2 regions of the Polymorphospora sp. A560 genome follow, and region 1 is predicted to be linked to the other one. Evidence: riboswitches for the same ligand, from Rfam matches in the RefSeq annotation. Region 1 holds a riboswitch; the other holds the start of a gene.
The links. A riboswitch is a leader RNA that binds a small molecule or an ion and turns the genes downstream of it on or off. The one in region 1 is predicted to bind guanidine.
Positions count from the first base shown of each region.

Region 2: another riboswitch for guanidine. It lies ahead of QCD66_RS17110 (SMR family transporter); the one in region 1 lies ahead of QCD66_RS17835 (MBL fold metallo-hydrolase).

Region 1 covers NZ_CP122282.1:3,993,592-4,008,992, forward strand. Annotated here, with positions in the region: gene QCD66_RS17775 (hypothetical protein) at 1-212, shown strand, start outside; gene QCD66_RS17780 (hypothetical protein) at 200-532, shown strand; gene QCD66_RS17785 (APH(3') family aminoglycoside O-phosphotransferase) at 508-1,239, opposite strand; gene QCD66_RS17790 (SRPBCC domain-containing protein) at 1,269-1,478, opposite strand; gene QCD66_RS17795 (hypothetical protein) at 1,538-1,666, shown strand; gene argG (argininosuccinate synthase) at 1,715-3,163, opposite strand; gene QCD66_RS17805 (hypothetical protein) at 3,259-3,741, shown strand; gene QCD66_RS17810 (MFS transporter) at 3,820-5,034, shown strand; gene rox (rifampin monooxygenase) at 5,339-6,787, shown strand; gene QCD66_RS17820 (VOC family protein) at 6,846-7,583, shown strand; gene QCD66_RS17825 (alpha/beta fold hydrolase) at 7,869-8,777, shown strand; gene QCD66_RS17830 (phosphotransferase family protein) at 8,831-9,661, opposite strand; gene QCD66_RS17835 (MBL fold metallo-hydrolase) at 10,105-10,836, opposite strand; guanidine-III (ykkC-III) riboswitch at 10,848-10,916, opposite strand; gene QCD66_RS17840 (AAA family ATPase) at 11,504-12,025, opposite strand; gene QCD66_RS17845 (pyridoxamine 5'-phosphate oxidase family protein) at 12,603-13,139, opposite strand; gene lexA (transcriptional repressor LexA) at 13,821-14,471, shown strand; gene QCD66_RS17855 (TIGR03089 family protein) at 14,559-15,257, opposite strand; gene QCD66_RS17860 (hypothetical protein) at 15,309-15,401, opposite strand, start outside.
Region 2 covers NZ_CP122282.1:3,792,287-3,807,687, forward strand. Annotated here, with positions in the region: gene QCD66_RS17060 (amino acid adenylation domain-containing protein) at 1-3,622, shown strand, start outside; gene QCD66_RS17065 (hypothetical protein) at 3,714-3,959, shown strand; gene QCD66_RS17070 (glycosyltransferase) at 4,022-5,263, opposite strand; gene QCD66_RS17075 (methyltransferase) at 5,268-6,341, opposite strand; gene QCD66_RS17080 (VOC family protein) at 6,338-6,727, opposite strand; gene QCD66_RS17085 (TauD/TfdA family dioxygenase) at 6,944-7,807, shown strand; gene QCD66_RS17090 (glycosyltransferase) at 7,853-9,061, shown strand; gene QCD66_RS17095 (cytochrome P450) at 9,024-10,199, opposite strand; gene QCD66_RS17100 (aromatic acid exporter family protein) at 10,342-11,472, shown strand; gene QCD66_RS17105 (DUF1986 domain-containing protein) at 11,548-12,222, opposite strand; guanidine-III (ykkC-III) riboswitch at 12,496-12,566, shown strand; gene QCD66_RS17110 (SMR family transporter) at 12,682-12,996, shown strand; gene QCD66_RS17115 (ABC transporter ATP-binding protein) at 13,115-13,966, shown strand; gene QCD66_RS17120 (ABC transporter permease) at 13,963-14,805, shown strand; gene QCD66_RS17125 (sensor histidine kinase) at 14,811-15,401, shown strand, end outside.

The DNA of each region.
Region 1 (15,401 bases):
ACACCGACGAGTACGAGACCGACACCGAGGAGCATCTGCTGCTGTCGACGGACGACTTGCGGTACGTGGCGACGGTCGACTACGGGCAGCCGATGACGACGTACGCGATCCGGCCCGCCGGGGGCGGCGGCCGCTGGCTCACCACCGGCCACGACGGCGACCTGGTACGCCTGTGGCGGCTCCCCGGCCCGGAGACATCGTGGTCGACGTGACCGTCGACGGCGGCCCCGACCTGGCCCACGTGAGGCTGCGGTCGCCGACCTGGGAACTCAACGTTCGTGCCCCGTACGCCGGGCTCGCCGGCCTGCGGGCGATCCGGGACGCGGACTGGGCGGCCCGCCGGTCGCTGCGCGTCGGCACGTGCGCGGGAGTGCCGGTGCACTGGGCGTACGCGGACGGGTCCGTCGCGGTCCTGGTCGGCGCCGACGACGAGAGCTGGGACGTCGCCGTCCTGGTGCCGGTGGCGGTCGTCGACACGATCGTCGCCGCGTGTGCCGGCGGCGACGGTCAGAAGAACTCGTCCAGAAGCTGAAAGAAGTCGATCTTCGCCTGGTCGGTGCGCGACGGCCCGTACCGGGTGAGGAAGCGGGCGGCGTGGTAGGGATGCCACTCCCCGGCGAGGTCGCGGGTGACCAGTGCCAGGTCGCTGTGGCGGTCGGCGACGCCGAGCCGGGCGACGTCGACGACACCGGTGACGGTGCCGTCGTCGGCGACGAGCACGTTGGTCAGGGTCAGGTCGTTGTGGCAGACGACGAGGTCCTCGGACGCCGGCCGGGTCCGGTGCAGCTCGGCGCGCAGCCGGTCGGCGGACCAGCCGCGCCGTACGTCGTCGAGGTCGGCGAGGTCGACGGTGCCGGCGGTGACCGCGGCCTCGGCGGCGGGAACGGTCACCGCCAGCGACATGTCGAACGGGCAGTCGCGCACCGGCAGGTCGTGCAGCGTACGCAGCAGGTCGGCCAGCGAGTCGACGGCCCGGTCGCGGGCGGCGGCGGTGGTGAGCTCGACGGCGGGCCGGCCGGGTACGGCGGTCGTGACCAGCTCGCGGGGTCGGTGTCCGACGACCCGGGGGCACGGTACGCGCCGGCCGGCGAGCCAGGTGACGCGGTGCGCCTCGGCGGCGATCCCGGCGGGGTCGCCGTGTTTGCGGTAGCGGTCGGTGCCGCGCCACACGCGGGCACCGGACCGCCCGGCGGTCACCGGTTCCCAGGACGCGGCCGCATCGCCTTCCCCGGCCGTCATGCCATCGTCGCCAGGGTCGCCGCCAGGCGTCAGGCGAGCTGGCCGCGCCAGCCGCCGCCGAGGATGCGCCAGGTCCGTTGCTGGGCCGGGTCGGTGCGGAACGTGAACCGGTGCCCGACCCGGGGCTCGAACGTGTTCGGCATCAGCCAGGCGGCGACCAGGTCCGGGTCGGTCAGCGCCCGCCACACCTTCTCCGGCGGGTGCGACAGGAACGCGTCGGTGTGGATGTCGGCGGTCACGGCGTCTCGTCCAGGAGGTCGCGCAGCGCACCGAGGTGGTCCTTCCAGAACCGCTCGTAGTGGCCGAGCCAGTCCTCGACCTCGCGCAGCGGGCCGGGTTGCAGCCGGTAGCGGCGTTCGCGGCCGGCGACTCGTGGCTGACCGCGCCCCGGATCGGGCTGGTGCCCAGCACCCGTGGCTGGGACTGACCTCTCCGGTGGCGCCCGCGACCGGGTGCCACCGGAGAGGTCCTTGCGTCAGTCGGTGCCGAACTCCATCGCGGCGTTGTCGAGAAGTTCGCCGTTGGGGCCCTCGCCGCGCGACGCGATCGCCTCGGCCCCGCCCTCCGGCATCGCGCCGATCAGCCCGGTCGGGGCCGGCTGGGCGGCGATCGTCAGCGCCGGGTGCGGGCTGCCGCCGACCATCCCGAGCCGGGCGTACTGCTCCAGCTTGGCCCGCGAGTCGGCGATGTCGAGGTTGCGCATGGTGAGCTGGCCGATCCGGTCGACCGGGCCGAACGCCGAATCCTGGGTGCGCTCCATCGACAGCTTGTCGGGGTGGTAGCTGAACGCCGGACCGGACGTCTCCAGGATCGAGTAGTCCTCGCCGCGCCGCAGCCGGATGGTCACCTCGCCGGTGATCGCCGACCCGACCCAGCGGTCCAGCGACTCGCGCAGCATCAGCGCCTGCGGGTCCAGCCAGCGGCCCTCGTACATCAGCCGGCCCAGCCGCCGGCCGTCGTTGTGGTAGCTGGCCAGGGTGTCCTCGTTGTGGATCGCGTTGACCAGCCGCTCGTACGCCGCGTGCAGCAGCGCCATGCCCGGCGCCTCGTAGATGCCGCGGCTCTTGGCCTCGATGACCCGGTTCTCGATCTGGTCGGACATGCCGATGCCGTGCCGGCCGCCGATCGCGTTGGCCTCCAGCACCAGGTCGACCGCGGAGGCGAACTCCTTGCCGTTGATCGTCACCGGCCGGCCGCGCTCGAAGCCGATCGTGACGTCCTCGGTGTCGATCACGACGGCCGGGTCCCAGAACCGTACGCCCATGATCGGCTCGACGATCTCGATGCCGGCGTCGAGGTGTTCGAGGGCCTTGGCCTCGTGGGTGGCGCCCCAGATGTTCGCGTCGGTGGAGTATGCCTTCTCGGTGCTGTCCCGGTAGGGCAGGTCGTGGGCGAGCAGCCACTCCGACATCTCCTTGCGGCCGCCGAGCTCGGTGACGAAGTCGGCGTCCAGCCACGGCTTGTAGATCCGCAGCGACGGGTTGGCGAGCAGCCCGTAGCGGTAGAACCGCTCGATGTCGTTGCCCTTGAAGGTGGAGCCGTCGCCCCAGATCTGCACGTCGTCGTCGAGCATCGCCCGCACCAGCAGGGTGCCGGTGACGGCCCGCCCGAGCGGGGTGGTGTTGAAGTAGGTGCGGCCACCGGACCGGATGTGGAACGCGCCGCAGGCCAGCGCGGCGAGTCCCTCCTCGACGAGCGCCGCCCGGCAGTCGACCAGGCGGGCGACCTCGGCGCCGTACGCCGTCGCGCGGCCGGGCACCGAGGCGATGTCGGGCTCGTCGTACTGGCCGATGTCGGCGGTGTAGGTGCAGGGAACGGCACCCTTCTCGCGCATCCACGCGACCGCTACGGAGGTATCGAGGCCGCCGGAGAAGGCGATTCCGACGCGTTCGCCGACAGGCAGGGAGGTGAGAACCTTGGACACGAGCAGAAGTATATGCACGCGACCGCATGACCATGCAAGGCATTCCGAAACCGGGTCACGGCCGCGACAACTCCCGTCAACGTACTGTTGACAGGATGACGGCTGAACTGGCGGACCTGGCGGAGGTCCGCGCCGCCCGCACCCGGCTGGACGAGCACGAACTCACCCTCATCGAACGCGCCCGCCACACCGGCGCCACCTGGGCACAGATCGCCGCCGCACTCGGCCTGGCCAGCCGGCAGGCCGCCGAACAGCGCCGCCAGCGCCTCGTGGCGGCGGCCCAGGCCCGCCGGCACGAGGCCACCAGCGCGTACGCGCCCCGGATGGCGGCGGCCCGCACCGCAGTGGCGCGACTGCAGAGATGGATCGACACCGACCGGCGGTGGGACACCCGCTTCACCCGGGCCGCGCTCGTACGCGCCACCGTCGCCGCCGCCCTGCAGGCCCAGCCCGGAGCCGTCCACGCCCTGGGCACGCACGTCCTCACCGACCTGACCGAGGTGGACCAGCGACTTCTGCCCGTACCGGTCCGGGAGGCGACCGCCGCCCTGCGGGACGCCCTGTCAACAGACCATTGACAGTTGCGACGCATATTGCTCCGCATCGACTCAACTTCCAGGATGTGGGTCGCAACGACTCAATCCGCCGGGGGTGCCATGCGGCGCAACACCATGCTGTTCGTGACGATCTCGGTGCTGTCCGGCTTCGGCAGCAGCGCGATGTCCCTGGTCGCCGGCGTCTGGATCCTCGACCTGACCGGCTCCACCAGCCTCGCCGCGCTCACCGGGCTCTGCATCTACGCCCCGCAACTCGCCGGCCCCTGGCTCGGCGGCCTGCTCGACCGGCTGCCCAAGCGACCCACCCTCGTCACGACCAACCTGGCACTCGCCGCCGTCCTGCTCAGCCTCCTCGGCGTACGCGCCGCCGAACACACCTGGCTGCTGTTCGCCGTCTCGCTCGCCTACGGCGTCAGCTACGTCCTCATCGACGCCGGCGAAACGGCCCTGCTGCCCCAGGCACTCCCACCCGACGGGCTCGCCGCCGTCAACGGCTGGCGCTCCAGCGCCCAGGAAGGCGCCAAGCTCGTCGCCCCGATGGCCGGCGCCGGCCTGTACGCCTGGCAGGGCGGGCACCAGGTCGCCGTACTCAGCGCCGCCATGCCCCTGCTCGGAGCCGCCCTCTACACCGCCCTGCGCCTGCGCCACACCCGACCCGCCCCGCCGGCACCTCGACGGTCCGGCCTGCGCGCCGGCCTGGCCGTACTGCGCACCGAACCCACGATCAGCCGCACCGTCACCCTGGCCGCCGTCGCGATCGCCATGTCCGGCTTCGTCACCGCGGCGCTGTACGCCGTGGTCACCGTGGACCTGCGGCTACCGGCGACGTTCCTCGGCGTCCTGCTCAGCGCGCAAGGGCTCGGCTCGATCGCCGGTGGCCTGTTCGCCGGCCGCCTGCTCACCCGATGGCGACCGGTCGCGGTCGGGGTCACCGGCACGGTCCTGGTCGCCGCCGGCTGCCTGGCCCGCTGCCTGCCCTGGCCGGCGGCCACCGTCGCCGCCTCGGTGATCACCGGGATCGGCCTGCCCTGGACCCTGGTCGCGGCCGTCACCACCGTACAGACCCACACCCCGCCCGCGGTGCTCGGCCGTGTCGCCGCCACGGCCAACACCGTCATGTTCGCGCCGATCGCCCTGGCGATCCCACTCGGCGCCGCCGCCGTACACCTGGGCGGCCGGCCACCCCTGATCATCGCCGCCGTGATCTGTCTCGTCGCCGCGGCGGCCGTGTCGCGCCGACGGCGGCCCGCAACCGGTGGAGTCGGGGCCGGCAATCTCGGGTCCGACGAGCGGAAGACCGCCCCGGCCCGGTGACGCGGCCGTGAGTGACCGGGTCGTGTCGGGCATCCGAAAAGGCGGCGAGGCAACAGAAGGCGAGACAGCAAAAGGCGAGGAGAACGAACTCCTCGCCACTCCCAACATATAGCGCACCGGGGGTCTTGCGGCAAGACCCGGGTCGTACCGCAGAATCGTCGGCCGGGGCCAGAACCTGTGGAAAACAGCGGTTCATGCAGTACGTGTGCTCTTGTCGACGTATGAGCATTCGGGGCACGCGGGCGCGCACCACCGGACCGGGACGGATCTGGCCGACACGCAAACCTCAGGGAATGGGCGGTTCATGTTCGACGTGATCGTTGCCGGCGGCGGCCCGACCGGCTTGATGCTGGCCAGCGAGCTGCGACTGCACGGGGTGCGGGTGCTCGTACTGGAGAGGGAGACCGAACCGGTCCCGTACGTCCGCGCGCTCGGTCTGCACGCGCGCAGCATCGAGGTGCTGGACCAACGCGGCATGCTGGACCGGTTCCTCGCGCTCGGCCAGCGGTACCCCGCCGGTGGGTTCTTCGCCGGCATCGCCAAGCCCGCGCCCGACCGGCTGGACACCGCACACCCCTACGTTCTCGGCATCCCGCAGACCACCACCGACCGCCTGCTGGCCGAGTACGCCACCGAGGTCGGCGCCGAGATCCGGCGCGGCTGTGAACTGGTCGGGCTGAGGCAGGACGACAGCGGGGTCACCGCCGAACTGGCCGACGGCACCCAGCTGCGCTCCCGCTACCTCGTCGGCTGCGACGGCGGTCGCAGCACCGTACGCAAGCTGCTCGGCGTCGGCTTTCCCGGCGAGCCCAGCCGGGTCGAGACGCTGCTCGGCGAGATGGAGGTGGCGCTGCCAGCCGAGACGGTGGCCGCCGTGGTGACCGAGGTCCGCAAGACCGAGAAGCGCTTCGGTCTCGGCCCCATCGGTGACGGGGTGTACCGCGTGGTCGTACCCGCGGCCGGCTTGGCCGAGGACCGCTCGATCCCGCCGACCCTGGAAGAGTTCAGCCGGCAGTTGCGGACATACGCCGGCACCGACTTCGGCGTCCACTCACCACGCTGGCTGTCCCGCTTCGGCGACGCCACCCGGCTCGCCGAACGCTACCGGGTCGGCCGGGTCCTGCTGGCCGGCGACGCGGCGCACATCCACCCGCCGACCGGCGGACAGGGGCTCAACCTCGGCATCCAGGACGCCTTCAACCTCGGCTGGAAACTGGCCGCCGAGATCGACGGCTGGGCACCGCACGGGCTGCTGGACAGCTACCACACCGAGCGGCACCCGGTTGCCGCCGACGTACTGGACAACACCCGCGCGCAGATGGAACTGCTGTCCACCGAGCCGGGGCCCCAGGCGGTACGCCGGCTGCTTTCGGAGCTGCTGGCCTTCGACGACGTGAACCGGTACCTGACGGAGAAGATCATGGCGATCGGCATCCGCTACGACTTCGGCGAGGGCCACGAACTGCTCGGCCGGCGGATGCGCGACCTGCGGCTGCAACGGGGGCGTCTCTACGAGCTGACCCACGCCGGCCGTGGACTGCTTCTCGACCAGACCGGCGGGCTCTCGGTCGCCGGGTGGGCGGACCGGGTCGACCACGTCGTCGACAGCAGCACGGAACTGGACGTACCCGCCGTGCTGCTGCGGCCGGACGGCCACGTCGCCTGGGCCGGCGAAGACCAGGAAGATCTTCTCGGCCAGATGCCTCGGTGGTTCGGCGCCGCCCGCGACGAGCCGGACACGACTGTCGGCTGAGTCTGACGCGGTTCCCGCGGTCCATCCTGGTCTGATCGACGGGCATAGGGTAGATGGCGTGGCGCTGCGACTTGTTCAGGCGAACTTCAAGGCCCGGGACGACTCGACACTCGGCCGGTTCTGGGCGGAGGCCCTCGGCTGGGTTTCCCGCTCGGTTCCCGGTGCGACCAGCGTCGCGCCCGCCGGCTTCGTCTGGACGGACCCCGACGCCCCGGTCTGCGTCGACGTCATAGCCGTGCCGGACCCCGAAACGGTGAGGTGTCGCGCGCGCCTCGACCTCGCCACCACCTCCACGATCCATCGGACGGAGTTGGTCGCGCGCCTGAAGGAGCTCGGTGCGACGCCCGCCGACGCGGGCCGGGGCGACGTCCCGTGGACGGTGCTGGCCGACCCGGAGGGCAACGTGTTCCGCGTGCTGGAGCCTCGGGAGATCTACCGGGACACCGGGCCGATCGCCGCCGTGGTCGTCGACTGCGCGGACCCGCGGGCCATGGCCCGCTTCTGGGGCGAGGTGATGGACTGGACCCCGCACGAGGTGACCGACGACCATGCGCGGCTGCGCTCGGCCAAGGGGGTCGGGCCGTACCTTGAGTTCCTCCGCGCGCCGGGCGTGACGACCGTGCGGCACCGCGCCCATCTCGACGTGGCGCCGGATCGCGGTGACGATCAGGCGGCCGAGGTGGCCCGGCTGCTGGCTCTCGGCGCGACCCGCGCCGACGTCGGTCAGGGCGACGTCTCGTGGGTCGTCCTCGCCGACCCCGAGGGCAACGAGTTCTGCGTCCTCGCTCCGGGCTGACGCGGAACGTCCCCCTAGCCCGCGCGACGAGTCGATGCCGAGACGCTCGACTCCGCACTCACCCAGATCACCCGGCTCCTACCGTCGCCGTAGCCGGATTCGGTGTCGTCGAGTACTTCCGGCCGGCCGTAGTGGGGTTTGTGCTGGGCAAACGCCGTTGAGCCGGCCACGGTGCGTAGAGGCTCAACGCGCTCTCGCCCACCTCTTCATTATCCCATGGGCATCCTTTTTGGTTACAACGGGTAGCGGCTTCCGGCCTACCCGGTGACCATTACGGTGCACGGCATGCTTACTGGTGAGGAGAAATTCGTTCGTTCCGGGCAAGTTCGGTTGTGGACCGAGCGTTTCGGGTACCCAGATGACCCCACCGTTCTGTTGGTCATGGGCACCTCTACGCAGGCCATCGGCTGGCCCGATGAGCTGGTGGAAGCTCTCGTGAACAGCGGCCGGCAGGTGATCCGGTTCGATCACCGCGACACCGGCCGTTCCGACTCCGTCGATTTCACAACGCATCCGTACGCGCTTGCCGACATGGCAGCCGACACGGCCGCCGTTCTGGACGGTTACGGCGTCACGGCCGCGCACATCGTCGGGACGTCGCTGGGCGCGGCGATAGGGCAGTGGCTCGCCGTGCATCAGGCGGTCCGTGTCCGCACGCTGACGGCCATGGCTTCCTCCCCCATGGGGAACAATCCTGGCCCGGCATGGGCGCGGGCGATGGCAGGCCAACCGGCTGCGGCCGACGAGCTCCCGCCTCCGACGGCACGGTTCCTCGACCACCTGATGGCCTCGGCGAAGGCGCCCCGCACGACGGCACAACAGCGCATGGACGCCGACGTTCAGACCTGGCGAGTACTCAACGGCGATGTCCTGTCCTTCGACGAGGCCGCCGGGCGGCGGTTTGTCGAACACTGTCACGCCCGGGCCGACAACCTCGCCGCCGCCTCGAATCACGACCTGGCCGGTCGGCGTTGGGCCGACGACCGGCGGGCCTCCTTGTCCCGGATCACCGCTGCGACCCTGGTCCTGCACGGCAGCGATGACCCGCTGTTCCCCCAAGCCCACGGTGAGGCCCTCGCGGCGCAGATCCCGGCGGCGCGACTAGAGATCGTGCCTGGAATGGGCCACCACCCGTTCTTCTCACCGGGGCTCACCGAGCGGATCGCAGGCTCGATCATCCGCCACACGACCTGATTCCGAGCCGCCCACCCCCGGGTCAGAGTCCGACATGGCTCACCCCTACGTACCTATCCAGACTGGGCCGTTACCTTCTCCCGGAGTTGGTTCAGCCACTCGATGCCGAGTTGGCGGCCGTCGGGGAACTGGTCGTCGCGATCCCAGCGCCACGCTGTGATCATCGCCAGCACGAGGGTCCGGCAATCTCGGAGCAGTCGGTGATCGATGTTCGGGTAGTGGTCTCCGACCTCGTCGGGCGCGTGGGCTAGGTCGAACTCGATCGGCCCCCGGCAGCACGTCTCGAAGTCGATGAAAAGCGCGCCGGTCCGGGTCAAGAGCAGGTTGCCCGGATGGGGTTCGCCGTGCAGGAGTTGCTCGGCACGGCCGCTCTCGCCGACCGCTCGTCGCAGGCGGTCCAACGTGCTGGCGAGGAAGACCCGGTCCGGGTCGGCCAGATCCGGTGTTCGGGCAGGATCGGCCACGAGCGTCTGGGCCTCAGAAACTCGGTCCGTGAAATGCGGGGTGGGCAGGTCGACCTTGCGCATTCCGGCGTGCAGACGTTCGAGCGCGCCGACGTACTCGGCGTTTGAGAGCGATCGGGTAGTCACCGGTTCGTAGTAGGTCCAGAAGGTGACGACGTAGTCGCCCCGGACAAAGACCTGGGGCGATTCCAGCGCGGCCACCGGGCTCCCGACCTCGGCCAACCGCTGAGCGACATCCACTTCGAGCTTGGCGCACTGATGCGCGGCCGGCGTCACCCGGGCGAGCACGTCGCAGGGCTGCAAACGGAGGGTGAGCGTGTTCGAGTTGTGCAGGACGGCGGCGTCGTGGGCGGTTAGGCCTAGCCATGAGGCGCTTGATATGGCAGCCTGTTTTGCCCGCTGAGCCTCATATGCCTGCATCGGAGCACCGTAGTTCAGTGGTTGTGGCGCAGCAGCCGTATTTGGTGTCCGATCCCCTGGCGAACCTCCGCTGAGCTGGGGTTATGAAATGGACTGCGCCTCCATCCAGCTTTCGCTCCGCCGTGCCTGATAGGAGCGAAATCGGGCTGGTCGCTTCTAAGGCGTGTGCGTCGGTAATCGGGGCCGATCCAGGCGAACGGGTTACCCCGGCCGCTGGTCGGGTCGACGAAGGCGCGGCCGGTCACCACGGCAGCGGTGGTGACCGGCCGCGGGAGGGCGGGGGAGATGGCCGCCCATCACGGTTACCGGCAGATGATGAAGTCGGCGTAGGAGTGCCGTCCGGTCTGCTCGGCGACCTCGTCGATGGCCGCACGGATGTCCCGCAGGCGCTGGGGGCTCATCTGCAGCGGTGGCTCGTCGGGCTGGTACGTGGTGCGGATCGGCTAGTCGACGCCGGGCGTGGTGGTCATCTCGATGTGGCAGCCGAGGACGTGGCTTACCGCGCGCATGTCGGTGAGGCGGACGAGCCGGTCGATGGTGTCTCGGAAGGCTGCCCAGTCCTGCACGTAGAGGCGCCCGGGGTAGACGGTGTCGCCGGTGAAGAGGAAACCGGTGTAGGCGTCGTAGAGGGTCACCGCCGCTTGGTGGTGGCCGGGGCTGGCCAGGCACTCCAGCACCCGCCCGCCCAGGTCGAGCGTGGTCACCCGGTCCAGATCGCCGCCAAGGCCGAGGTAGGCCCACGCGGTCGCGCGATCGGCGCCCACGACCACGGTGTCCGGCCGGTCGGCGAACTGCCCGTCGCCGGCGACATGGTCGCCGTGGGCATGCGTGTGCAGGACCAGCAGTTCGTACCTATCGCGGGGGTTGTCGGCCAGCCACCGCGCCACCAGCTCGTCAACGATGCGGCGTAGCGGGAAGAACTCCGCTGCGGCGGTGGCCCCGGTGTCGAGCAGGACGGCGCGGTCGTTACCGAAGAGCAGGAACAGAAACGGCGCCTCGTAGTTGACCGCCATGTTCTGCCGCAGGATGACCGTGTGCGCGTCGTAGGCGTGCACCTGGATCTCGGGGTCGGTGTTATGCCTGGCCGACTCCGAGCCGTGGATCCATCGCACGTCGAGGCTTCGCCCCTCGGCGGGCGGTGAGGTGAAGTCGATCGGGTGCGTACGGCCGGTCATGACGTCTCCTGCGAGCGTCGTCTTTGCAGACCGGGTACGGCGCACGTCTCGTCCGGGGAAGGCGATCATCCGCCTCCAACGGAGGAAGGTAACAAGCCTTCCCCCTGTCCGCAACGCACCTGACTGCCTCAGGGACGTCTGAGACGTCAACAGCGTCACGCGTTGCCAAACCGGCCACCGAAGCGGACCGGACAGCGGTGTCCCGGCTCGCTGCAGTTGATGCATAAGCGTCCTTCTGACCTGGGGTGCATCAGTTTCATTGAGCCGTCCATGCTGGGTGCGGCCCAGTGAATCTGATGTTCCTAGAAACCAGGGCGTGTCCCCGGATGGGGTTCGGACGGGCGTAGGTTTCGATCCAGTCGGCGAGCATGCTGTGGTGGTGGGGATGCCAGGTGTCGTGGGCTTCGGACCAGTCGAGGCGGTTGCCGAACTCGGCGTAGGCGCGGGCTCGGGTCGTTTGGTAGGCGACCCGGGTCTGCCCGGGTCGCGATGGTGGCGAACCGGCTGGCTATCTGTTCGCCGTGGGTGCCGGAGAACAGATAGGCCCGCTCGACGTTGATGCCGGAGTAGACGAACGTGGCGGGGATCCGCTCGGAGAAGTATTTGAGCTGGTCGGACTCAACCGTGGCAGTACTCATCTCACCTCGCTGACCGTTGGCCAGCCTCTTCATGGATGCCCCCGCGGATCGTGTCGCCGTACGGCGCAGAGCACGGCGCAGACGGCGTTGGTGACGTCGGTGATGTTGGACCTGGATGCCAGGGGCAGGCCGAGGAATCGGGCGAACTCAACGGCGAGCATGCGGGGTGTCGCCGCTGGTGGAACGGTGACGTAGACGACCGGGATCCGCGGGCCGGTCATCGGGTTGCGCAGCGCGACGGACAGTTCGTGGGCGCGGCGGCCGAGCTGGGTGATGGCGGTCGTCTTGCCGGTGCCTGCGCCGCCGGTGATGATCAGCAGCCTGCGGACGGTCTTGACGACCTCCTGGATGGTTGGGGTGTTCACCACGATCAGGTCGTTGTGGTAGTCCAGCCGGGCGTCGTCGTAGGCGGCCTGCTCGACCGGGCTCAGGTGCGGCCAGTCCAGGCGCAGCTTGGGCGGGCGCGGGTCGTGCTGGACCCAGCGGAACCAGCCTTCCTTGCTGGTCAGTGGCTCGTCAGCCGGCGGGGTGAACGCGGCGGTCTTAGCCACCGTTGCGCCTCCTCGCGGGCGTCGAAGATCCCGAAGGGAATGACGTTGTCGACCTGCCCGTCCTCGGGCTCGTCGACGTCGTCCTCGGGTGCAGGCTCGGGAGCGACGCGGGCCGGTGCGACGTTGCGGCGGCCCGGGTCCTGGCCGCCAGCCGCCGGTCGGTCTCGCCCGGCGGGGCTTGCGGTGTGGGGTCCTCGCCGGCGCGGCGCAGCAGGTCGGCCAGCACCGGGCGGTCGCGGTCTCATTCGGCTCGCCGGCCGGATCGGAGGTGGCCTGCCGCCGGCCACCGCGCCAGCAAGGGGTGTTGGTAAGAATCGCGACACCAGAGGCCAAAAAGATGATCTAGGTGTGAGGGCTGGCATCTCAAACGGCGGCAGTAGCGCGCGCCTTTCCGCACACCTCCAGGAGCGGCAGGCCGGCCGCGTACCGCCGGAAGAAACTGGCGGTCGGGGTGTCCGCCGTCGCGACGGTGTCCGGAGTGCCTTCCGCGACCGCCGCGCCCCCGTTCGGACCGGCTCCCGGCCGCTTCACCAGATCTCTCATCACGTGGCCGGTCCCGATGCGGCCGTGCTGCGGATCAGGACTGGGACGCCGCAGTGAGCTTCGCGATGTCGGGGGCGTAGACGGTCATCCAGTGTGGATGTAGCCGGTAGTAGACCACGTCGTTTTCCCAGTCGAAGAAGTCGTCGCCGTCGCCGTAGAAGTCCTTGAAGTACGCGAGCAGGTCGGGCCAGTCCGCGGCCGGCTCGCCGTCCTGGGGGTTGAGGATCTCCACCTTGCCGTGCGTGAACACGCCTAGGTCCTCACCGCGCATATACGCGGCGCTGACGGCGGGCCGCGCCGCGAGATGGCGCGCCTTGGCGGCGTTGCGCGCCGTGCCAAAGTGCCACTTCCCGTGCAGGAAGTGCCCGTCCACACCGCTGATCCGTGGCTCGCCCTTCGCCGTCACGGTGGACAGGGCGAGGGTGCACATGCCGGTGAGGACCTGGGTGAGCTGCTCCGCGGTCAGTGTGCTTTCAGCCTTGATGATCGAGCGGAGGTGCGAGGTGGAGCGGGAGAGGGAGGCGTCAAGGAGGGCCTGAAGCTCTTGGAGATCTTCTGAAGTTTCGCGCATGGAGGTCCTTATCTATCCCAGATGTATCCGTGGTGCCCAGTCCGCGCCATCGACGCCGATCGGTGAAGCCATTTCATCAACGGCAACAGCTCCTCCACGGACACTTCGAGCAGCAACTGCGTTCCTTCGCCGCGGCCCACTCTTCGGCGTCAGCGCGGTGGCGCTCACGCCGCTGCGTCCGGGTAGAACGGCGCAGGCTCTTCGGACGCGGCTGCCGAGGGCGCAGCACCAACAGCAGACCCACCCCGGTGACGCTACGGCATCACTTTCACTGAGCCGGTGTCAGATCCACTGATCCAAGGCGTCAACTCTCCCGACCCGCATCAGTTGCGCCGAGTCAGGACAAGCGGTCCCTGCCACCCGGATTGCAGCCGATCCATCCCGTTACACCATAACGGTCATTATGGTGTACGGGGATTTTGGGGGCTTATGTCCACTTCCCCTGAGGACAGTTATCGGATTGCGATTACCGGTAATCCAATAATCGGGAGCGCTGTCGGCGCGGGAAGATTAGTGAGCGAACGCGCCTGGCCCACTGAGCTGGAGTCGCCGGCTCGGCCATCCCGAAACTGCACGGGGCTGCCGAGTGAACCGGGACCTGGAGGCGACCTACCCGGCAGGCCCGAACTGACGACGCGGATGATTAGCACATTTGATCGAACGCGGGGGTATCGTCCGAGGATGACGTCCTCGGAGCTGCCGCCGGACCTGCCCGGCTTGAGTCCCCGTCAACAGCAGATCCTGGCCGTGATACGGCAGTGGGTCGAGCGCCATGGGTATCCACCGACGGTGCGGGAGATCGGCGCCGCGGTCGGACTCGGGTCGCCATCGTCGGTGGCGTACCACCTGAAGTTGCTCCAACAGCGCGGATTCCTACGCCGGGCTGCACGCGGGCCACGCGCGGTGGACGCCCGCCCATCGCGACACTCAGACGACCCTGGCGATCCGGGCGAGCGCTCGGGCGTTCAGGTTCCACTGCTGGGCTCGATCGCTGCCGGCGCTCCCATCCTGGCCGAGGAGCACGTCGAGGAAGTCCTGAACCTGCCCAGGAAACTGGTCGGCCACGGAAGGCTGTTCGCGCTGCACGTCCTCGGAGATTCGATGCTCGAAGCTGGCATCGCGGACGGTGACGTCGTCGTGGTGCGGCAGCAAGCGGTGGCCGACAGTGGCGACATCGTCGCCGCGATGATCGACGACGAGGCCACCGTCAAGGTCTTGCGTGTCCGCGATGGCGCCGTGGACCTGCTGCCCCGTAATCCGCGTTACCCCGTCATCCCCGGTGACCGGGCGGTGATCCTCGGCAAGGTGGTCTGCGTACTCACTCGTAGGTGAGTGGTACGGCCAACGTGCCATCAACGAGCGGGCAGAGCTGACCGCGTCTGACCGGTCATGTCGAGGCAGGCACCGGGGGATCGGGTGTCACAGCATGCGCGTGACGCGCTCCGCACTGATCCGTTCGTCGAGCCTCGACCGGTCCAGATTCGCGCACAGCACCAGCGAGGCACCGGCGAACAAGGGCGCGAGGAGCCAGATCAGCGGCTCCTCGGCGGCCGCCGCGTCGATCAACACCCGGTCGCCGGGGCCGACGCCTTGGGTCCGCGCGACCTCGGCCGCGATCGCGCCGTACTGGGCGTAGGTGCTGCCGTCGACCGTCGCCGGGCCGTGTATGTCGATCTGCACGTTCGGAGGCGCTGCGCCCAGGTATGGGCGCACGGCCCGCGCGTAGTCCCGGTAGCCCTCTGGTACCTGCGCCGCTGGCGTGCCACCGGGCTCGAGGCCGAGAACGAACTGGTGCCGCCCCGACGGCACGTTGTCCAGCCAGCTGTTGACCCGCCGTTGTTCGACGAATGTCACGTCGAGCGGATCGCCGGCGGGGGTCAGTCCTGCGGTCGACCAGCCACGGAACGAGACCTCCACCCCTGCGGCCCAGGCCCCGAGCAGTACGGCCGCCGTTTGCCAGTGCGGCGGAAGCAGGACGCCGGCCTGTCGTCCCGGACCGAGCCCGCACCCGTCGGTCAGCAACGCTGCCGTCGCTGCCGTCCAGGCGCCCAAGTCGCCCGCCGTCAGCGCGACCCGTTCGTCCGTGGCGTCGTCGTAGTAGGTGATCAACGTATCCACGACGGGGTGCGCAAGGCTATGTGTCACAGCCGGCAACTCTAGCGATGACGCCTACCGGCGTCTGTCAGCCTGGCGGAGCATCGCGTCTGTTTCGGGGTCGGGCATGAGTGCCCGGACCTCTTGCGCACAGCGGCATGCGACGGC
Region 2 (15,401 bases), 200 kb from region 1:
CACCGGGGCACCGGCCGGCCCGGCCCCGGCCGGCTCACTGGTCCGGCAACTCGACGACGACGCCGCCTACCGCGACTCCGACCGCCACGCCGAGGACCGCACCTTCTGGACCGGATACCTCGCCGGCCGGCGGGCGCCGGCCAGCCTCGCCGCCCGTACGGCGCCGGCCTCGCCGCTGGCCCACCGGCGGACCCTGCACCTGTCCACGACAGACGTGGAGATGCTGCGCGTCGCCGCCAACCGCGACTCGTGGCCGGCCCTGTTCGTCGCCGCCACCGCCATCCAGCTCTTCCGCACCACCGGCGAACCCGACCTGGTCCTCGGCTTCCCGATGACCGGCCGGTGGGGCCGCAACGCCCGCGAGACCGCCGGCATGATGACCACCGTCCTGCCGCTGCGGCTGCGGCTCACCGGAGCCATGACCGTCGACGAGGTGACCCGGCAGGCCGCCGACCAGATCCGGCTCGTCCTGCGCCACCAGCGCTACCGCCTCGAGGACCTGCGCGCCGACCTGCGACTCACCGCCGACGCCGGCCAACTGCTCGGCCCGTCGGTCAACGTCATGCCGTTCGACAACCGGCCGCTCTTCGGCCCCCACCCGACCCTCGACCGCACCCTCGGCGCCGGCCCCGTCGACGACCTCTCCATCGACGTCTACGGCACCCCCGGCGGCGCCGACCCCAGGATCGACTTCGTCGCCAACCCGGCCCGCTACGACGACACCGAACTCACCGCCGTCCAGGATCGGTTCCGCCGCGTCCTGCACGTCGTCTGCACCCGGCCCGGCCTGCGGCTGCGCGACGTACGGCTGATGCCGGCCGCGGAGCGGGCCGCCGTACTCGCCCGCAGCGCCGGCCCGGCCCACCATGTCCCACCCGGCACCCTGCCGGCCCTGTTCGAGGCGCGGGCGGCGGCCACCCCCGACGCCGTCGCCCTGGTCACCGCGACCGGGGCGGCCGTCCACTACCGCGAACTCGACACCCGCGCCAACCGGCTCGCCCGGGAACTGCTCGCCCGCGGCACCGGCCCGGGCGCCGTCGTCGCCCTCGCCCTGCCCCGCTCGGCCGACCTCGTCGTGGCGATGCTCGCCGTACTCAAGACCGGGGCCGCCTACCTGCCCGTCGACCCCGTCGACCCCGCCGAACGGATCACCTACCTGCTCGGCGACGCCCGGGTCACCCTGCTGCTGACCGGCACCGCCCACCGCGACACGATCCCCGGCGGCCCCGACCCGGCCGGGGTGCTGGTCGTCGACGACCCGGCGACGCTCACGAGCCTCACCGGGCGGTCCGGCACCGCCCTCACCGCCGCCGAGAGGGCCCGGCCGCCGCACGAGCGGGACCCGGCGTACGTCCTCTACACCTCCGGGTCGACCGGCCGGCCGAAGGGCGTCGTCGTCGCGCACCGGGGCCTGGTCAACCACCTCGCCTGGATGCAGGACCGCTACGCCCTGACCCCGCGCGACCGGGTGCTGGTCAAGACGCCGGCCGGCTTCGACGTGTCGGTGTGGGAGTTCTTCTGGCCGCTGCTGGTGGGCGCCACCGCCGTACTGGCCCGCCCGGACGGGCACCGCGACCCCGGCCACCTCGCCGACCTGATCCGCGCCGAGGGGATCACCACCGCCGGCTTCGTGCCGTCGATGCTCCAGCTCTTCCTGCGCGAACCGGCCGCCGCCGGCTGCCGCGACCTGCGCCGGGTGCTGTGCATCGGCGAGGCGCTGCCGGCCGACCTGGTGACCCGGTTCCACCGGGTCCTCGACGCCGAACTGCACAACCTGTACGGCCCGACCGAGGCGTCGGTCGCGGTCAGCGCGGCCCGGTGCGTCCCCGGCCCGGAACCCGTCTCCATCGGCGGGCCGGCGTGGAACACCGCCGCCTACGTCCTCGACCCGTTCCTGCGACTGGCCCCCGACGGCGTACCCGGCGAGCTGTACCTCGCCGGAGTCCAGCTCGCCGACGGCTACCTGCGCCGCCCCGGCCTGACCGCGCAGCGCTTCACCGCCGACCCGTACGGGCCGCCCGGGGCGCGGATGTACCGCACCGGCGACCTGGTGCGGCGCCGCCCCGACGGCGAACTCGTCTACATCGGACGCACCGACGACCAGGTGAAACTGCGCGGCCACCGGATCGAACTCGGCGAGATCGAGGCGGCCCTGGCCGCCGACCCCGACGTCGCCCAGGCGGCGGTCGCCCTGCGCGCCGACACCGCCGGGGACCAGGACCTCGTCGGCTACCTGGTGCCGGCCGCCGGCCGCGACACGGTCGACCCCACGGCCGTACGGGCCCGCCTCGCCGAGACCCTTCCCGCGCACCTGGTGCCGGCGGTGCTCACCGTGCTGGCCGCCCTGCCGCTGACCCCCAACGGCAAGCTCGACCGGCACGCGCTGCCTGACGTCGGGCCGGCCGTGGCCGCCGCCGGCCGGGCCCCCCGCACCCGGCACGAGGTAGTCCTGTGTGGACTCTTCGCCGAGGCGCTGGACCTGCCGATGGTCGGCGTCGACGACAGCTTCTTCGACCTCGGCGGGCACTCGCTGCGGGCCGCCCGGCTGGCCAGCCGGATCCGCACCGTCTTCGGGGTCGGGCTGGACCTGCGCGCGGTCTTCGAGTCGCCCACCGTCGCCGGCCTCGCCGCCCGCCTCGGCACCGACCCGCTCCTCGCCGGTGCCGGTGGCATCAACCCGGCCCTTGCCGGTGCCGGCGGCACCGGCCCGGTCCCCGACGCCCACCGGACACCGGCGACCGCCGGTGGCGGGCCGGCCACCGGATGGGGCGACAGCGCCCTCGACGTCGTCCTGCCGCTGCGCGCCACCGGCACCGCGCCGCCGCTGTTCTGCCTCTACCCGATCACCGGCCTGAGCTGGTGCTACTCGGTCCTGCTGCGGCACGTCGGCACCGACCGGCCGGTCTACGGCATCCAGTCGCCGGCACTCGCCCGCCCCGGCGAGCCGCCCCGCACCATCGAGCAGATGGCCGCCGACTGCGCCGACCACATCCGCTCCGTCCAGCCGACCGGGCCCTACCACCTGCTCGGCTGGTCGCTCGGCGGGCTGCTGGCGTACGCGACCGCCACCGAACTACAGCACCGGGGGGAGGAGGTCGACCTGCTGGCGGTGCTCGACGCCTACCCGCCCGACCCGCACCTGCACAGCCCGGTCGCCGCCGACATCGAGCGGCGGCGGATCCTCAACGTCGTCCTCGCCGACTTCGGCTACGACCCCGCCCTGCTCGACGGCGGCCCGCTCGACCTCGACCGGGTCCTGTCCGTCATCCGGGCCGCCGGCGGTGCCCTCGTCGACTGGTCCGACGAGGCCATCGCCGCCCTGGTCGAGGTCACCACCAACAACCTCGCGGCGGTACGCGCCTTCGACCCCGACCGGTTCCACGGCGACCTGCTCTTCTTCTCCGCGACGCTGACCCGGCCCGAACTGCTGCAGACCGTCGACACCTGGCTGCCGTACGTCGACGGCCGTATCGACAACCGGGACATCGCCTGCCGGCACGAGCGGATGATGCGGCCCGACGCCATCGCCGAGATCGGCCCGATGCTCGCCGACCATCTGGCCGCCCTCCCGTCCCGGACGCCGGCCGCGCTGCCGGCCGCCACCGGTGGCCCGGCCCGCTGACCCGTCGTCGTCCGCCGGTCGGGTTCGGCGCCCGGTCCGGCACCGTGCTTCGGCCCGGGCCGGGCGTGGCCGCGTGCCATAGACTGCCGGCGTGTCTCTCCGCCGACGTTTCGCCGCCGCACTCCTCGGCGTCGCCGTCGCAGCGTCCCTTGTGGGCTGCGCCGACGACAGCGAGGTCGTCACGTTCACCGACGAGCACGGTCGGGTGTGCACCGCCCTGGTCGTGGACGACGGCTCGGACGGCGACCGCGAGCCGACCGCGCTCGACTGCGAATACCCGCCGGCCGGCCGGACCCCCGGCGCGACGACGCAGCAGCCACTGCCCGGAAAGGACTAGCGGCCCCGGCCGCTGTTCGCGCGGCCCGTACTGGCCCCGCCGTGCGACTGTCGTCCACGGGGTCAGCGTCGCACTGTCCCGGTGTTCCGGGCCGGTGCCGACGAGCGGGTGAGGGTCGTCAGGTCGTGGACCAGGCGGGTGAGGTCGGGCAGGGCCCACAACTCGTCGCGTAGGGCGGCGACCCGGCTGCGGTAGCCGGGGTCGGCGAGGACGGCGGAGCAGGCCCGGGCGGTCGCCTCGACCGTCAGGTCCTCGATCGGCAGCGCCCGGCCGAGGCCGAGTTCGGCGACCCGGGCGGCGTTCGCGGGCTGGTCGGCGACGACCGGCAGCGCCACCATCGGCACCCCGGCGGCGACCGCCTCCCGGATCGCGCTGTAGCCGGCGTGGGTGACGAACAGGTCGCACCGGGCGAGCACTTCGGCCTGTGCCACGTACGGCACCACGGTCACGTTCTCCGGCACCGGCCCGATGGCCCCGGCGAGCTGTGCCTGGCCGCCGAGGGTGACCACGGCCCGGCCCGGCAGGGCGCCCAGTGCCCGCACGATGACCGGCAGCAGGTCGGCCATCCCCGGCAGGGTCAGCGCGAGCGAACCCAGGCTGGCCAGCACCAGCGGCCGGTCATGTGCTCCGGCCACACCGGGGTCGCCCGCCGGTGCCGGCTCCTCCCCGGGGACCGGCACCCGGTAGTGCCGGGTGGTCGGCAGCCGCAGGTCGGGCGGATACCAGCGGGGCGGTAGCAGGGCGGCGAGCAGGTGGCGGTGCGGGTGCCGGGGATCGTCGACCGGGGGCAGGCCGAGCGTCACCCGCTGGGCGTTGACGGCGTCGTGGACGACCGGGAGTTCGGTGAGCGCGTACGGGGCGATGTCGACGGTGGCGTGTGGGATGCCGAGCCGCTCGGCGGCGAGATAGCCGCCGAACTCGGCGGGCTCACGCACGATCACGTCAGGGCGCCAGTCCGGGGCCGCCGCCAGCAGGTCGGCGGCGAACCGGCCGGCGACCGGCCCGGCGTACGCCCGGGCGATCTGCCGGGCGACGACCGGCTCGACGGTGCGGCTGCCGGGCGCCATCAGCACCTTCGGCAGCCCGAACTCGTCGGCGAGAGCCGGGTCGGTGCGCAGCTCGGCCAGGCCCGGCACCCGGGGCAGCGGCAGGTGGGCGACGCCGTGCCGGCGCAGGTCGTCGGCCATCGAGCCGGCCGTGGCGACCGCGACCTGATGGCCGGCCGCCGCCGCCGCGCGGGCCAGCGGAACCAGCGCCGGTACCAGGTGGGACGTGATCGGCTGGCAGGTCAGCAGGATCCGCACGCGGTCAGCCGGCGGTGCTCAGGGCCGCCGGGTCACCGGCGTCCGCCCCGCCGCCGCTGGCCGGGGTGGTGGCGCACTCGATCAGGGCCAGACCCCCGCGCCCGTGCAGGACCCGGGTGACGGCCAGGCCGGCGGCGGCGACAAGCGCCTCGAAGTCGGCCAGGGTCCGTTCCCGGCCGCCGACGACGGCCAGCATCTGCAGGTCGAACGGGGACAGGTGGGGCACGTGCGGCTCGGTCGGCAGCACCTCCACGATCAGCACCCGACCGCCGTCGCCGGCCGCCTCCGCGCAGCGGCGCAGGATCGCCGTCGCGTCGCGGTCGTTCCAGTCGGTGATCGCGCGGGCGACCACGTAGACGTCGCCGCCGACCGGCAGCGGGGCGAAGAAGTCGCCGGGGACCACCTCGACCCGGCCGCCGAGGCCGTGACCGGCGAGCCGGCTCGCGGTCGTACCCGCCGGGTCGGGCCGGTCGACCAGCGTGCCGCGCAGGTGGCCGTGGGTCCGCAGGAGTTCGGCCAGCAGCGCGCCACTGCCGCCGCCGACGTCGACGACGTGGCCGACGCCGCTCCAGTCGTAGAGTGCGGCGACCTGCGGGGCGGTCAGGTGGTTCTGGCTCATCATCAGGTTGTCGAAGAACCGGCGGTAGTGCGGTACGGCGTCGAGTTCCTCCCAGAGGCTGCGGCCGTGCACCGCGGCGTACCCGGCCTCGCCGGTGCGTACGGCGTGCAGCAGGCCGATGTAGGCGAGGTCCATCCGGGCGCCGAGCCCCTCGAGGTCGAGGAAGCTCCGCTGCCCGCCGGCGCCGTCCTCGCCCAGCAGCCGCCCGGTCTCGGTCAGCGCGAACACGTCCGGGGCGGGTTCGGTGAACAGTCCGCGGTGCGCCAGGTAGCGCAGCAGCCGGCCGAGGGCGTCGGGGTCGGCGCCGGCCTGCCCGGCGAGCGCGTCGAGGCGGGTGACCCCGGACCCGATCAGGTCGGCCAGGCGCAGCGTCGCCGCGACCCGTACGGCGAACGGGGCGGCCAGGTCGGTGAGCCGGCCGAGCCGTTCCTGCGGCGACGCGGCGCCGTCGGCGGTCACCGGGAGGGCCCCGGCCGGCGCCGGGGAGCGGCGTCGCCGGCCGGGCCTGGTCCGGCGGGGCGGGCGAACGTCCACAGGTGACCGCCGGGGTCGGCGACGGTGAACGTGCCGGCGCCGTCGGGTCCGTCGACGACCGGGGCGCCGGCGGCGACCGCCCGCCCGTGCAGGTCGTCGACGTCGTCGGTGGTGACCAGCAGGCGTACGGCCACATGCGGCGTGCCGGGCCGGCGGGCCTCGACGGCCACCCGGATCCCGCCCGCGGTGACGACGGCCGGGCCGGCGCCGGCCGCGGTGTGCGCCAGCCCGAAGGCCCGGTCCAGCCACCGCAGCGCGGCGTCCGGATCGTCGTAGGGCAGGCACGGGGTCAGGACGGCGTGGCTGATCAACGCGGGGCTTCTCCCGTCAGGAACGCGTCCGTCCGCAACGCGGCAGGATGCGGCGCCAGGACGCGCGGCCGGCAGCAACTGCGATCGATGCTTGCAGCCGCCGCGCGGTGCCGTCAAGGTCGCCGTGGGCGGCCCTTGCGACTCTGGCGTACGGCCGTCCGGCCGTGGAATGATGCGCCCACGGACGGCACCACCACGACGGGTTCGGAGGCGGGAATGTCGAAACCGATGTTCGACGTACGGCCGATCTCCGGCGCGCTCGGTGCCGAGATCCACGGCGTACGGCTGACCGAGCTGACCGACGAGGTCTTCGCCGAGCTGAAGCGGCTGCTGCTGACGTACCAGGTGATCTTCATCGTCGGGCAGGAAGACCTCACCCCGGCGGCGCACGTCGACTTCGGCCACCGGTTCGGCGAGGTCGAGCTGCACCCCTACCTGCCCCGGCTCGACGGGCAGCCGGAGATCGTCATCATCGACTCCGAGCGGGGCGGCAAGGTCGACGTCTGGCACACCGACATGACGTTCCACGCCAACCCGCCGCTGTGCTCGATCCTGCATCTGGTCAAGTGCCCGAGCACCGGCGGCGACACGATGTGGACGAACCAGTATCTGGTCTACGAGCGGCTCTCCGCGCCGATGCGCGAGCTGCTGGACGGGCTCACCGCGGTGCACGCGATCCGCATCGGCGGCAGCGACTTCGCCAGCCGGGCCGAGCACCCGGTGGTCCGGGTGCATCCGGAGACCGGCCGCCGCTCGCTGTATGTCAACCGCCTCTTCACCTCGCACATCCCGCAGTTGACCCGCAACGAGAGCGACGCGCTGCTGCAATACCTCTTCGAGTTCTCCGAGAGCCCGCAGTTCGTCTGCCGCTACCGCTGGCGGGCCGGCGACGTCGCGGTGTGGGACAACCGGGTCACCCAGCACTACGCGGTCAACGACTACGACGAGCCCCGCCGGGGGCAACGGGTCACCGTGCTCGGCGACGCGCCGGCCGGCGGCGAGCCGCGGTGGGAGCACTACCAGGCGCCGCCCGGCCAGCGGTACTGGCCGGCCCGGGTCAACGCCGTTGAGAACTACTGACCACGGCCGGTCGGGGCGGCCCGCCGCGACGGGTGGAGGCCGCCGGTGGCGCTGATCCTGATGGTGATCCACGGCACCGACGGCGACGTGCTCCCGTTCGTCCGGGTCGGCCGGGCGCTGCGCGGCCGTGGGCACGACGTGACGGTGCTGACCCACGCCTACTACCGAAGCGCGGTGCACCGCGCCGGGCTCGGCTTCGTGCCCGTCGACACGGTCGCGGAGTACGAGCGCTACCTCGCCGACGCCGCCGGCCAGTTCGACGAGACCGACATCTCCGAGTTCCGCCGCCACTTCGACCGGACCGGGCTGTTCGACCAGTTCCTGCTGGAGTGCCGGGAGATGCTGCGCCTGCACCGTCCACACCAGACCGTGCTGGTCGGGGCGCCGATCTCCGGGCAGTCGGTGCTCACCGCCGCCGAGGCGCTCGACGCGCCCGCCGTCTGCCTGGCCGCCTCGCCGTTCCAGTTGATGGCGCTGCCCGGCGTCGCCGGCATCTACCGTGAGGTGCTCGCCGACGGTGTCGACACCGCCCGCGCCGGCATCGGGCTCGGCCCGGTCACCGACTGGCCGGCCTGGATGTCGTCGGCCCGGCACTACGTCGGGCTGTGGCCGGCCTGGTTCGACGCCGCCGGCCCGCCCGCCCCGGCCGGCACCGACCTGGCCGGATTCGTGCTCGCCGACGAGGACACCTCCGACGACATCCCGCCGGCGGCCCGCGAACTGCTCGCCGGCGACGTGGCGCCGGTGCTGGTCACCGGCGGCACCGGGCGGCTGCTGCAACGCCGCTTCTACCGCACCGCCGTCGACGCGATCCGCTCGCTCGGGCGGCCGGCCCTGCTCGCCGTCCGGCACGGGGACCTGGTGCCCGACCCGCTGCCGCCGGACGTGCACCGGTTCGTCAAGCTGCCGTTCCGCGCGGTGATGCCCCGGGTCGCCGCGGTGGTGCACCACGGCGGCATCGGCACCCTCGGCCGGGCGCTGGCCGCCGGCACCCCGCAGGTGGCGATGGCCGCCGGGCTGGACCGGCCCGACAACGCCCGCCGGCTGGCCGCGTACGGCGTCGGCCGGTGGCTGCCGGAGGGGGAGTGGACCGCCGACGCCGTGGCGGCGGCGATCCGGGCCGCGATCGACGACCGGCCGCCGGCCGTACCCGATCCGCTCGCGGCGACCTCGGTCGAGCGGGCCGCCGACGCGGTCGAGTCGGTGCTGCCCGACCTCACCAGGCGACCGGAAACTCCGCTATCCCGCAGTTGACCCGCTCCTGCCGCCACGGCAGTTCCTCGAGCGGGACCGCCGGCCGCAGGCCGGGGAACCGGCGCAGCAGGGTGCCGATCGCCACCTCGATCTGCAAACGGCCGAGCGCCGCGCCGAGACAGAAGTGCGGGCCGTGCCCGAAGGCCAGGTGCGGGTTCTGGGCGCGCCCGATGTCGAAGGCGCCGGGGTCGGGGAAGACGTCGGGGTGCCGGTTGGCCGCCCACGGCACCGCCATCACCGTGTCACCGGCCCGGATGAGGTGCCCGGCCAGTTCGACGTCGCCGACCGCGGTCTGCGGCAGGAACATCGGGCTGACCGACGTCCACCGCAGGATCTCGTCGACCGCGGACGGCAGCAGCCCGGGGTCGGCGCGCAGCCGGTCGAGCTGGTCGGGGTGCAGGAAGAGGGCGCGCAGGCCGGCGCTGGTGGAGTTGATCTCCCGTCCGCCGATGAGTACGCCGACCGCCAGCCCGACGATCTCCTCGTCGCTGAGCTCGTCGTCGGCCTGCGCCGCGAGCCACGCCGAGAACAGGTCGTCGCCGGGCCGCTCCCGCTTGGCGGCCAGCCGCCCGGCGAGATATGCGCGCAGTTCGGCGACCGCCCGGACCGCCTCGGGGGAGTCCTGCCCGGCGATGGCCAGGATCGCCGCCGTCCACTCGGCGAACCGGTCGCGGTCGGCCAGCGGCACCCCGAGCACCTCGCAGATGACCCGCACCGGCAGCGGGGCGACAAGGCCGGCGATCAGGTCGGCGGGGCTGCCGCCGGCCACCATCTCGTCGAGCAGGTCGTCGGTGATCTGCTGCACCCGGGGCCGGTACGCCTCGACCCGGCGGGCGGTGAACGCCCGGGCGGCCAGCCGGCGCAGGCTGGTGTGCGCCGGCCCGTTCATGCTCAGCTCCCGGACCGGGCAGCCGCCGTCCCCGCCGCCGGTGGGGTAGGGGTCGCCGTGCCGGGTGAAGCGCGGGTCGGCGAGCACCGTGCAGACCTCGTCGTAGCCGACCACGAGCCAGGCCGGGCGGCCGCCCGGCAGCTCCACCCGGCTCACCGGCTCGGTCCGCACCATCTTGAGCAACTCGTCGGGCAGGTCGCCGTGGAACGGCTCGAAGGGATAGCTGCGCAGCTGTTCACCGGTCGTCATGGATTCCCCTCGAGGCGGCGCCAGGAATTGAAGCATACGATTCCGGTCCGGCCGGCGGGAGCGCCCGTACGGCCGGGTTTGTGATCGGGTTGACACCGGGTATCGGTGCTGGTCGGGGCGCTGTCGGCCGTAGCGTGTCAGGGTGCGTGGGGCTGCTGAGACGAAGGCCGGGCGACGCTGGTCGACCCCGGAGGTGCTGCGTACCCGGGGTGCCCGGGTCTGGACCCACCGGCGGGTGGTGATCCAGGCCGGCTCCGCCGCCGGCCTCGCCTGGTTCCTCGCCCAGTACGTGATGGGGCACGAGATGCCGTTCTTCGCGCCGATCTCGGCGGTGGTGGTGCTCGGTGCCTCGGCCGGCCAGCGGCTGCGCCGCACCGTCGAACTCGTCGTCGGCGTCGCGGTCGGCATCTTCGTCGGCGACCTGCTGATCGTGCTGTTCGGGGCCGGCCCGCTGCAACTGGCGCTGGTGGTCGGCCTGGCCGTCGGGGCGGCGCTGTTCCTCGGCAGCGGTGCCCTGCTGATCAACCAGGCCGCGGCGTCGGCGGTGCTGATCGCCACCCTCTACCCGCCGTCGGGCGGCATCTACTACACCCGCTGGCTCGACGCGCTGATCGGCGGCGCGGTGGCGTTCGGCGTACACGCCCTGCTGCTGCCCGGCGACCCGCTGGCCACGGTCGGCCGGGCGGTCGGGCCGGTGCTCTCCACCCTCGCCGACGCGCTGACCGCGACCGGCCGGGCGCTGCGCGAGGCCGACCCGGCGGCGGCCGACGCCACGCTGGCCGGGCTGCGGGCCACCGAGCCGCTGCTGCAGGAACTGACCGACGCGCTGGCCGGCGCCCGCGAGACGGTCGCGGTGTCACCGATCCGCTGGGGCGACAAGTCGGCGCTCGGCATGTACGTCACCGCCGCCCCGCATCTGGACCACGCGGTACGCAACGCGCGGGTGCTCGCCCGCCGGCAGCGGGCCGCGCTGCGTACCGGCGAGGCGGGGCCGCCGGTGCTGGCCGAGGCACTCGACGAGCTGGCCGCCGCGGTCCGCGCGCTGCACCAGGATCTGGACCGGGGGCGGGACTCGGTGGACGGCCGCCGGCACGCGGTCCGGGCCGCCCGGCTCGCCGGCGAGGTGTACGCCGCCGGGGTGGGCCTGTCGACGGCCGCGATCGCGGCGCAGGTCCGCTCGGTGGCGGTCGACCTGATGCTGGCCTCCGGGCTGGAGGAGTCCGCCGCGCACGCCGCCCTCGAGCGGGGTGCCGGTCCCGCCGACGACGGCTGACCGCCGACCCGCCGGACGCGGCCGTGCCGGCCATCCACAGCGGATGACCGGCACGGCGCGTGGTGGGAAATCGGATCAGACGCCGGAGATCGAGGTGATCCAGGCCCGGCTGGCCGCCACCGAGGCGTAGTTCTGGTAGGTGCTGCCGTTGCCGGTCGAGCAGACGCCGACCTGCCGGCCGTTGTAGAACTGCGGGCCACCGGAGTCGCCCTGCCAGGCCACGCCGTTGCCGCGGTTGCTGCGGATGGCCGGGCCGCCGTACGCGTCGACGGCGCTGAGCGAGGTGACGCCGACCGTGGCGGTCTTGAGCTGCGGCGACGGGGCGCAGCTGGTGCAGGTGCGGCCCCAGCCGTAGATCTGGTTCGTCGAGCCGACCGGCGGGTTCGCGGTGGCCAGCGTCACCACCGACGGGCTGCTGATCGGGCTGCTCAACCGCAGCAGCGCGATGTCGTACTGGCCGTAGGTGGCCGAGACCGAACGGGTCTGGCCGCCGGAGCCGTAGTAGACGCTGCCGACGCGGACGGACATCGTGCCGCCGACGCAGTGCCGGGCGGTCAGCACCCAGCTGGCGTGGATCAGCGAGCCGGAGCAGGCGAACGAGCCGTTCTGGAACACCGCCGCGGCCCACGGGGCCGACGCGACGGTGCCGCCGCCGATGATCGGCGCGGGCGCGGCGGCCGCGGCGGACGGGGCGACGAGGGCGCCGGTGAGTGCGGTGGCGAGGATCGCCAGGGTCAGTCGGATGCGCAAGACGGGCTCCTTACCGAGGGTTCCACCCGGGGTTCCGGGGCGGTCGGGCCGACGGCGGTACGCACCGGTGTGGTGTGGGCCGCCGTGATCTCACTGCCGGCGTCGGGATGCCTGCCGGCTTGAGGCCTCACGGTAGGAGTGGCCCGTGACATTTACAAGCATCGATAGTGTTGTTTTCGGATGGTGCGGTCCCGCCGCTGCCGGCTTGCGTGCCGGTGTGGTGAGTCCGCCCACCATCGGCCCCCCGGCCACCCCGGTCGGCTAGGGTGGCAAGCGGCGCCCGATCTGGCGGGTCGCCCCGGACGAGCCGCGTGTCGTACCCGGTCGTGCGAAGACGACGCGCAACCCACCATGGCCTCCGTCGCATTTCCCCTTCTCCGCCCCCGCCCGGCCGCCGACGCGTGCCCGGGCCGCGCGGCCGCGACCGGGGCCGATCCGCGCGGAAAGGACGGAACAGACATGGCCTGGCTGCTACTGATCATCTCCGGGATGCTGGAGACGGTGTGGGCGATCGCGCTCGGGCGCAGCGCCGGCTTCACCCGACCCGTACCCTCGCTGGTCTTCGCGGTCGCGCTCGTGCTCAGCATGGCCGGGCTCGCGCTCGCCCTGCGCGACATCCCGATCGGCACCGGCTACGCCGTCTGGGTCGGCATCGGCGCGGTCGGCACCGCCACCGTCGGGATGGTCGCCCTGGGCGAGCCGGCGACCGTCGCCCGGATCACCTGCCTGCTCCTGGTGGTCGCCGGCGTCATCGGACTCAAGGTGTTCCACTGAGTGACCGGCCCGCCACCGGCGTCCACTGACGTGCCGACGGCTGTCCACCGATCGGTGGACAGCCGCTGTCAATCGTCCGGGCGTCCCGGGCGACCCCACCGGTCGCGATGATCGATACATGACTGATTCCGCCGTGCGAGTACGCGGCCTGACCAAGCGGTACCGCGACAACCTCGCGGTCAACAACGTGGACCTCAACATCGCCTCCGGCGAGATCTTCGCTTTGCTCGGCCCGAACGGTGCGGGCAAGACCACCACCGTCGAGATCCTCGAGGGCTACCGGGACCGCGACGGCGGCGAGGTGGAGGTGCTCGGCGCCGACCCGCAGCGCGCCGGCCGGCGCTGGCGCTACGGGATCGGCATCGTCCTGCAGGACGCGTCCGACCTCAGCGAACTGACCGTCCGGGAGACCGTGCGGCACTTCGCCCGCTACTACCCCAACCCCCGCGACCCCGACCAGGTCATCGAGCAGGTCGGTCTCGCCGCCAAGGCCAACTCCCGGGTCAGCACCCTCTCCGGCGGCCAGCGGCGCCGCATCGACGTCGCCGTCGGCATGATCGGCAACCCGGCGCTGCTCTTCCTCGACGAGCCCACCACCGGCTTCGACCCGCAGGCCCGCCGGCAGTTCTGGGACCTGATCCGCTCCCTGGCCCAGGAGAACGGCACCACCGTCCTGCTGACCACGCACTACCTCGAGGAGGCGGAGAACCTCGCCGACCGGGTTGCGGTCATCGTCAAGGGCCAGATCGTCGCCGAAGGCGACCCGGCCACCCTCGGCGGGCGCGCCGAGGCCAAGGCGACCGTCTCCTGGCTCGAGAACGGCGAGCACCGTACCCAGGAGGCCACCGACCCGGGCCCCGTCATCGCCGAACTGACCGCCCGCCACGGCGGCACCGTTCCCGGCCTGACCGTCAGCCGGCCCAGCCTCGAAGACGTCTACCTCGACCTGATCGGGAGCGCCCAGAAATGACCACCACCTCCACCCGCCCCGCGACCGCCGGGAAGGATCCCTCCGCGGTCAGCCTCGGCCTGCACCGGGGCGTGATCGAACTCAAGGGCTTCTTCCGCGAGTGGGACAACGTCGTCTTCACCTTCGCCCTGCCGATCGTGCTGCTCGCCCTGCTCGGCTCGCTGTTCAGCGGCATCTACGAGGGCAGCACCGTCACCTCGGCGCAGTACTTCGTACCCAGCATGATCGCCGCCGGTGTCGCCTCGGCCACCTTCGTCAACCTCGGCATCAGCATCGCGGCCGACCGTGACGACGGCACCCTGAAGCGGCTGCGCGGCGCCCCGATGCCGAAGTCGGCGTACTTCCTCGGCAAGGTCGTCATGGTGCTGGTCATCAGCGTCGCCGAGGTGATCATCCTGCTCGGCCTCGGCATGCTGCTCTTCGACGTCGAACTGCCGAGCGAGGCCTCGCGCTGGGTCACCTTCGGCTGGGTCTTCCTGCTCGGCGTCATCGGCTGCTCGTTCCTCGGCATCGCCGCCAGCAGCCTGGCCCGTACCGAGCGCAGCGCCGCCGCGGTGATGAACCTGCCGTACATCGTGCTGGCCTTCATCTCCGGCATCTTCTACACCCCGATCAGCGCGCTGCCCGAGCCGCTGCAGCAGCTCGGCGCGGTCTTCCCGCTGAAGTGGATGGCCCAGGGCTTCCGGTCGGTCTTCCTGCCCGACGACATCCTGCCGCAGGAGATCGTCACCACGTCGTGGGAGCATGGGCGGATCGCCCTGGTCCTGGGGGCGTGGTGCATTGGAGGTCTGCTGCTGTGCCTGACGACCTTCCGCTGGCGCGGACGGCGGGACCGGTAGTCCCCATGGAGGACACGCCGACCTGGCTGAACCGCTTCCCGATGTGGGACGCCTACTTCGGGCTGGTCGCCGTCGGCACGTCGGGCTTCGTCGCCACCACCGGCTCCGTGCCGGTGGTGGCGCGGGCCTGGGCGGTCGCCCTGCTGGCCGGCCTCGCCGCCTGGTACTGGCTGTACGGGCGGCCACTGATCCGCGGCGAGATCGAGGACCGTCGCGCCTACCTCTACTTCGCCGGCGTCGTCGTGCTGATGACCCCGGCCGTCGCGCTGGTCAGCGTGTCGTCGTTCGCGCTGCTCGCGCTCTGCCCGCAGGCGTACATGCTGATGGACGCGCTACGGGCGACGATCGCCGTGCTCGTGCTCAACGTCGCCGACGTGGCGGTGGCGTACGAGTCGACCCGCGACCTGGCCGACACCGTCGCCGGTCCACTGCCGGTCGCGGCGACCATCGTCGTCGGCTCCGCCGTCTTCGGCACCTGGGCCCGCCGGGTCACCACCCAGAACGACGAACGGGCCCGGCTCATCCGCCAACTCGACGGCAGCCGCGCCGAGGTCGCCCGGCTGTCACACGAGGCCGGCATGCTCGCCGAACGGCAA